3 regions of the Streptomyces sp. NPDC045021 genome follow, and region 1 is predicted to be linked to each of the others. Evidence: riboswitches for the same ligand, from Rfam matches in the RefSeq annotation. Region 1 holds a riboswitch; each other region holds the start of a gene.
What was found. Region 1 has a riboswitch for cyclic di-AMP ahead of AC07DC_RS09810 (M23 family metallopeptidase). Riboswitches for the same ligand answer to the same signal wherever they lie in the genome.
Positions count from the first base shown of each region.

Region 1 (2,191 bases):
GGAAGATCACCGTCGGGCTCAACGCGAACTTCCCCGCCAACGACGGAAACCTCACCCTGACCTTCGACACCGGCAGCTACGAGGACAACCCCTCGCACTCGATCCCCTCGATCTCCTTCCAGGCCAGCCCCTCGATCAGGATCGGCACGATTACGGATCACTTCGGCGGCTCCACCAAGGTGTCGGCCGCGAAGTCGGCGGTCTTCTCGCTCGATGTCCGCAACGAGGCGGGCGGTCGGTTCAGCAAGTCCCTGCGCACCCAGCTCACCGCGCTGGGCACCGGCGGCGACCCGGAACTGAACCTGTTCGTGTGGATCGACGGCCGCTGGGTCGAGGTCGTGGCCCCGGACCACGTCAACACGTGGCTGGTGCCCGACATCCCCGCCGGCTTCTCCGAGGGGACGTACCACTACAAGCTCATGCTCACGGTGCCCGCGGGCAAGGCCCCCAAGACGGCCAAGGTCCTCAACCTGACCGCCCAGACCGCTCTGAGCAGCGGCAACACCAGCGTCATCACCGAGGCCGCCGAGAAGATCACCGTTCTCCCCGCGGCCCCGGTCACCACTCCGACCGGCACACCGACCGCCACGCCGACCCCGTCGGCGCCCGCGACCACGAGCAGCCCCGTCCCGTCGGCCTCGCCCACCACGAACGCGCCCACCACCACCAACACCAAGGGCTCCCTCGCTCGCACCGGTGCCAACGGCAGCAACGGCACCCTCGTCGCCGGCGCGGGCGTCCTGGTCGCCCTCGGCGCGGCCATGGCCTTCTTCGGCCTCCGCCGCCGGCGCCACCAGGGCTGACCCCCTGCGCGCAGCCCTACGACATGAGCTGCGCCCAGCGACTGCGTGACGCCCCGGCCGGGATCATCCGGCCGGGGCGTTCGCCGTGAGGGGCTGAGATGACCACTGCCATCACCGTGTCGTCGCCCTCACCCTCCGTAGCGGAGCAAATCCCCTCTGCATAACAACTGACACACGCTCACATCACTGTCAGGTCACTCCGATCAGCCCTCTTCGCCCGATTCCGTCCCGTCCATTCCATTAGTCCCATCCGTCAACTCCTCCGTTCGGCTTGGAAAAGACCCCCGGCTCAATTAACGTTCGATAACGCAGCGCGGTCGTCACTGCCGCCGTAGAGGCGGCACCGTGCGCTTGCCGAATCCCGTCCGCGGGAACCGGGGACCCACTCATTGGGGTGAATCGGGCTGCACTTTGGCCCGTAGGAGACCTTCCTGCTCCGAACCCGTCAGCTAACCCGGTAGGCGAGAAGGAAGGAAAGGAGAGCGCCACCCGTGGCGTCGAACCAACCTGCCTACGCCCCTTCCCCCGAGGCTCCAGAAGCCGGCGAATGGGACGAATGGAACCCCACCGCGGAGTCCGTTGCCCCGGATCGGGGCAAGCACCGGCTCCCCAAGCCGCGTTCCATAGCCCGTGGTTCGACCGTGCTGAGCGTCGCGGCCGTGGCCGCGATGGGCGCGGGGGGTATGGCGGCCGCCGCCGACAAGTCGCCGGTGCCGATCTCGCTCCCGGATCTTCCCGATCTGCCGGATGCGCCGGACCTCCCGAAGCTCTCCGAGATGCCGGGGATCAGCGCCCTCGTGGACGCGGACGATCCGTCGCCGTCCACGGCGTCCGCACCCCAGAATCCGGGTGCTCGGCCCGCCGCGGCCACCACGAACTCATGGGCGACGGACGCCGGCGAGGCGCTCCGCACCCGCATCCTCGACCACGTGGCCCAGGAGCGCGACGCCGCGGACCGGGCGGTGCGCGACGCGGCCGCCGGCGAAGCGGCGGTGACGGCCGCCAAGGAGGCAGCCGCGCAGAAGGTGCGCGACGCCGCCGCGGCGGCGAAGGCCGAGGTCGTTGCCAAGAAGAAGGCCGCGGAGGTTGCCGCCGCGAAGGCCGAGGCCGAACGCCTCGCCGTACTGGCGGCCTCGTACACCAAGCCGGTCGCCTCGTACACGCTCACCGCGAGCTTCGGGGAGTCCAGCTCCCTGTGGGCCAACACCCACACCGGCCAGGACTTCGCGGCCCCCACCGGTACGCCGGTGTCCGCGATCCACAGCGGCACCATCACGTCGGCCGCATGGGCGGGCTCGTACGGCTACCGCATCATCCTGACCCTCGATGACGGCACCGAGATCTGGTACTGCCACCTCTCGTCCATGGTGCAGACCTCGGGCAAGGTC
Region 1 covers NZ_JBWKIQ010000002.1:590,805-592,995, forward strand. Annotated here, with positions in the region: gene AC07DC_RS09805 (LPXTG cell wall anchor domain-containing protein) at 1-803, shown strand, start outside; cyclic di-AMP (ydaO/yuaA leader) riboswitch at 1,146-1,282, shown strand; gene AC07DC_RS09810 (M23 family metallopeptidase) at 1,295-2,191, shown strand, end outside.

Region 2 (2,191 bases), on a different contig from region 1:
CGTCGCCGAAACGCTGCTCGCCGAACTCGGGCCGGACGCGTGGCCCGGTTGCTCGGGACCCGCGGGGCTCGTCACCGGCGGCGTGCCGGCGAAGGTCGACCCGGGTTCGATCCTGACCCCGGCCCCCACGACGACGCAGACGACGCCGACGGCGCCCGCGACGCCGAAGACCCCTCCGGCCGCCACGACGCCGACGACTCCGTCGACGCCCACGGGCACCTCGGCGCCCGACCCTGCGACCGTTCCCCCGGGCACCGCCAAGCAGCCCACCGGCGCCCCCACCACCACCCCGGACCCGACGGCCACCACTCCGGCCCCGGGGCAGAGCCAGGGCAAGCACGCCAAGCCCGAGTCGCCCGAGTCCGCCGGCGGGCTCTCCACCGACCGCGCCTCGCGCGATGCCGACCGGCCCACCGACACCGACGGCCTGAGTGATGACCAGAAGGCCGGTCAGAGCGATGTGGCGAGCGACGGCACCTACGTCGTGGTGTCGGGCGACAACCTGTGCGACATCGCCGCGGACCACCATCTGCGGGGCGGATGGAAGGCACTGTATGGGGCAAATGACCAGATTGTTGGGGACAATCCCGACCTGATTCTCCCTGGCCAGCACCTCGACTTGAGCTACTGAGTCCGCTCAACACGATCCCGGCACCCCGGTCCTTGTGACAAGGGTCTCCGTGGCGCCTGTGACCACCCGCTCGCGCTCCGCCGACTTTCTCCCTTCCGACCTGCGGGTCTGTGCGCCCGCTCAGCCGGACAGGGGAGTTGCTGTACGACACCGGGATGTTTGTCCTCGCCGGGATCGTGTGTTTAACGTCTAACTGCTCGCCACAGCGGGCCCCGCCGGTCAGGATCGCCGAGTCCTGCCGCCGACCGACGGGAACAGTCGACGCGAAAGCGCCGTAGGCAGGAGCGGGGGACCCAAGGTCTTCCGCCGGCCCGGCCCCGAACTCGTGGGGGACGGACCGGCTTGGGGTGAAGCAGCGCGGCGAGAGCCGTGCAGCCGGGCAACTCACGCCCGAACCCGACAGCTGACCTCGTAGGCGTCGGTGAGGATGACACATCATGGGTAAGCACCGTCGCCCGTCCAAGTTCACCCGAATTGCCGCGATTGCCGGTGTTACCACCGCTGCGATCGCCGTTCCGCTGATCGGTGCTTCCGGCGCCTCGGCCGCTTCGGTCGCCACGTGGGACGCCGTCGCCCAGTGCGAGTCCGGTGGCAACTGGTCGATCAACACCGGCAACGGCTACTACGGTGGCCTGCAGTTCTCCCAGTCCAGCTGGGAAGCGGCCGGTGGCACCGCGTACGCCGCCCGCGCCGACCTGGCCACCAAGGACCAGCAGATAGCGGTGGCCGAGAAGCTGCTCGCCCTGCAGGGCCCGGGTGCCTGGGCCTGTGCCGGCGCCGGCAACCTCACCGCCGGTGGCCCGGCCGCCAACGTGGACACCTCCGGTTCCGCCACGAAGAGCACCCCGTCGAAGAGCACCACCTCGCGCGACACCTCGGACACCGCCAGCCGCAGCAAGTCCGAGAACCGCGCCCCGGTCAAGAAGGCCAAGCCCGCCGCCAAGCCTGCCGAGACCAAGAAGGCCGCCCCGGTCCAGCAGGGCACCGGCGAGTACAAGGTCGTCACCGGTGACAGCCTCTCCGAGATCGCCCAGGCGCACCACGTCGCCGGCGGCTGGGAGAAGCTGTTCGAGCTGAACAAGAGCATCATCAGCGACGCCGACCTGATCTACCCGGGCCAGCAGCTGCACCTCAGCTGAGACCGGGAACCGCGGGCCGCGACCGCACCTGACTCACCGGCAGCCGCCCCGCCGGTTCCCGTCCGCTGAACCCTGATTCCCCCGGCCAGGCACGCACTCCCCCCGAGCGTGCCGGGCCGGGGGTTTTCCCGTTGGTCACGCGGTGTAAGGCACCGTTGGTCACCTGTTGTAAGTCTTTGGGCCCTTTTTCGTCTCAGGGGTCGGCCGATCGACTGGCCGACCCTCCTCGGGCGGTTAGGCTCGTGTCGCAAGAGCAGAGAGACACGCATCAGCTGTACACAGCCTGAAGGAGACACTCGTGCCGTCCATCGACGTCGTCGTAGCCCGGGAAATCCTCGACTCACGAGGCAACCCCACCGTCGAGGTCGAGGTCGGCCTCGACGACGGCAGCACCGGCCGCGCGGCCGTGCCGTCCGGTGCC
Region 2 covers NZ_JBWKIQ010000021.1:20,908-23,098, forward strand. Annotated here, with positions in the region: gene AC07DC_RS38715 (transglycosylase family protein) at 1-631, shown strand, start outside; cyclic di-AMP (ydaO/yuaA leader) riboswitch at 892-1,064, shown strand; gene AC07DC_RS38720 (transglycosylase family protein) at 1,069-1,770, shown strand; gene eno (phosphopyruvate hydratase) at 2,069-2,191, shown strand, end outside.
Region 2: linked by a shared signal. The riboswitch ahead of AC07DC_RS38720 (transglycosylase family protein) and the one ahead of AC07DC_RS09810 (M23 family metallopeptidase) in region 1 are both predicted to bind cyclic di-AMP.

Region 3 (2,191 bases), on a different contig from region 1:
TCGGCCGCGTCATAGATCGAGAAGCTGGAGGTGAAGCCGAGCTTCTTGCTCTCGCGGCGCAGGATGCGCACGCACGCGCTGTGGAAGGTCATGACCCACATCGCGTTGGCGCGCGCGCCGACGAGGTCGCCGACGCGTTCCTTCATCTCGCCCGCGGCCTTGTTGGTGAAGGTGATCGCGAGGATCTCGCCCGGGTGCGCGCCGCGCGTGCCGAGCAGATGGGCGATGCGGTGCGTCAGCACCCGCGTCTTGCCCGATCCGGCGCCCGCGACGATGAGCAGCGGACCGCCCGCGTGCACGACGGCGGCGCGCTGCTGCTCGTTCAGCCCCTCCAGGAGCTGGGCGGGGTCGACGACGGGGCGGGCGGCCCCGTCCCGGTAGTACGCGTCCCGGCCGCCGTGCGGGGGCTCGTTGAAGCGCCCGCCGAAGAGGTCGTCCGCGGCATCGTCCGGCCGGTGCTCGGTCCCGTGCTCCGGGGGCGGCGGGGCCGATTCCGGCGCGTGGTCGGGGGCCTGGAGGTCGGCCAGGAAGCTGTCGTCAAAGAGGCTGCTCATCGCCTCCCGAGTCTAGGCGCCCCCACTGACACCTCACACTCCGCTTGCCCGAGTCCGCACAGACCCGAGCCTGACCCTGCCCATGGCCCTGCCCATGACGCTGCCCGACCCTGAAAAACCATCACTCTCCGCGACCGGACCCGACCGTTGCGCTCACATCACGAAATGGTTTCGGGCCTATCGGACACCGGTCTTCCCACCGGACAGGAGAGTTGGCTACCGTGCCGGACCAGGCGGTCCGTCCTCTACTTCGGCAACACGCCGTCACGGACCGTCTCCGCTGAGTGCGGCGCAAGCCGCAGCCGGGGACCCACAAGCATCACTGGGGTGAATCGGCCCGCACGGGAAACTCCGTTCGGACCGTAGGGCGACCTTCCGACAGCCCGAACCCGACAGCTAACCCGGTAAGCGGTTTACGGAAGGACTTCCCGTCTTGGCGTCCCACCGCAAACCCCGCCCCGGCATACGCGCCGGCCTGCTCACCACCACCGGCCCCCGCGCGGCGGTCGGTTTCACCGCGGCGGCGCTGGCCACCGTCACCCTGCTGGGCGAGACCGCGAGCGCGGCGCCCGCGCAGCCGCAGCCGCCCTCCATAGAAGAGGTCCAGGCGAAGGTCGACGCGCTCAACCACGACGCCGAGGTCGCCACCGAGCGCTACAACGGCGCCAAGGAGCAGGCCGACCAGCAGAGCGCCAAGGTCGAGGCGCTGCTGAGCCAGGTCGCGCAGCGGACCGCGTCGCTGAACGACTCGCGCCGCGTCCTGGGCCAGTACGCGGCCGCCCAGTACCGCAGCGGCGGTGTCGACACGACGAGCGCGTTCCTGCTCTCCGCCGATCCGCAGGAGTTCTTCGACCAGACGCACCAGATGAAGCGGATGACCAGCAACCAGAAGGAAGCGGTCGAGAACTTCCGCACCCAGCAGGCCACGACGACGCAGAAGCGCACCGAGGCGGTGAAGAGCCTCGACGCGCTGAACGCCTCCCGGGCGAAGCTGGAGACGGAGAAGCAGACCGTCAAGGAGAAGCTGGCGGCGGCGCAGACGCTCCTCAACACCCTCACCACGCAGGAGAAGGCCCGGCTGGCGGCGCTGGCGGCCAAGAAGGCGGAGGAGGACCGCAAGCGCGCCGCGGCGATCGCCGCCAAGGAGAAGGCTGCCCGGGAGGCCGCCGCCAAGGAGGCCGCGAAGACCGGGACCGGGACCGGCACCGGCGGTACCGGTTCCCACACCAGCACGTCGTCGAAGGGGGCGAAGGCCGTCGCCTTCGCCCGCCGGCAGCTCGGCCTGCCGTACGTGTGGGGCGCGACGGGTCCGAGCTCGTACGACTGCTCAGGGCTCACCCAGGCGGCCTGGAAGGCGGCCGGCATCGACATCCCGCGCACCACCTGGGACCAGGTGAAGGTCGGCGAGCGCGTCTCGACGTCGGATCTGCAGCCCGGGGATCTGGTCTTCTTCTACGACGACATCAGCCATGTCGGCCTCTACATAGGCGACGGCAACATGATCCACGCGCCACACACCGGCACGGTCGTCAAGATCGCACCGATCACCCAAATGCCCATTTACGGGGCTTCGCGCCCGTCCTGAACCCCGCTCGACGGTCACAATAGGTAAGGTATCGAAGCGATTTCGCTCACCT
Region 3 covers NZ_JBWKIQ010000006.1:281,816-284,006, reverse strand. Annotated here, with positions in the region: gene pcrA (DNA helicase PcrA) at 1-554, opposite strand, end outside; cyclic di-AMP (ydaO/yuaA leader) riboswitch at 823-981, shown strand; gene AC07DC_RS20520 (C40 family peptidase) at 988-2,139, shown strand.
Region 3: linked by a shared signal. The riboswitch ahead of AC07DC_RS20520 (C40 family peptidase) and the one ahead of AC07DC_RS09810 (M23 family metallopeptidase) in region 1 are both predicted to bind cyclic di-AMP.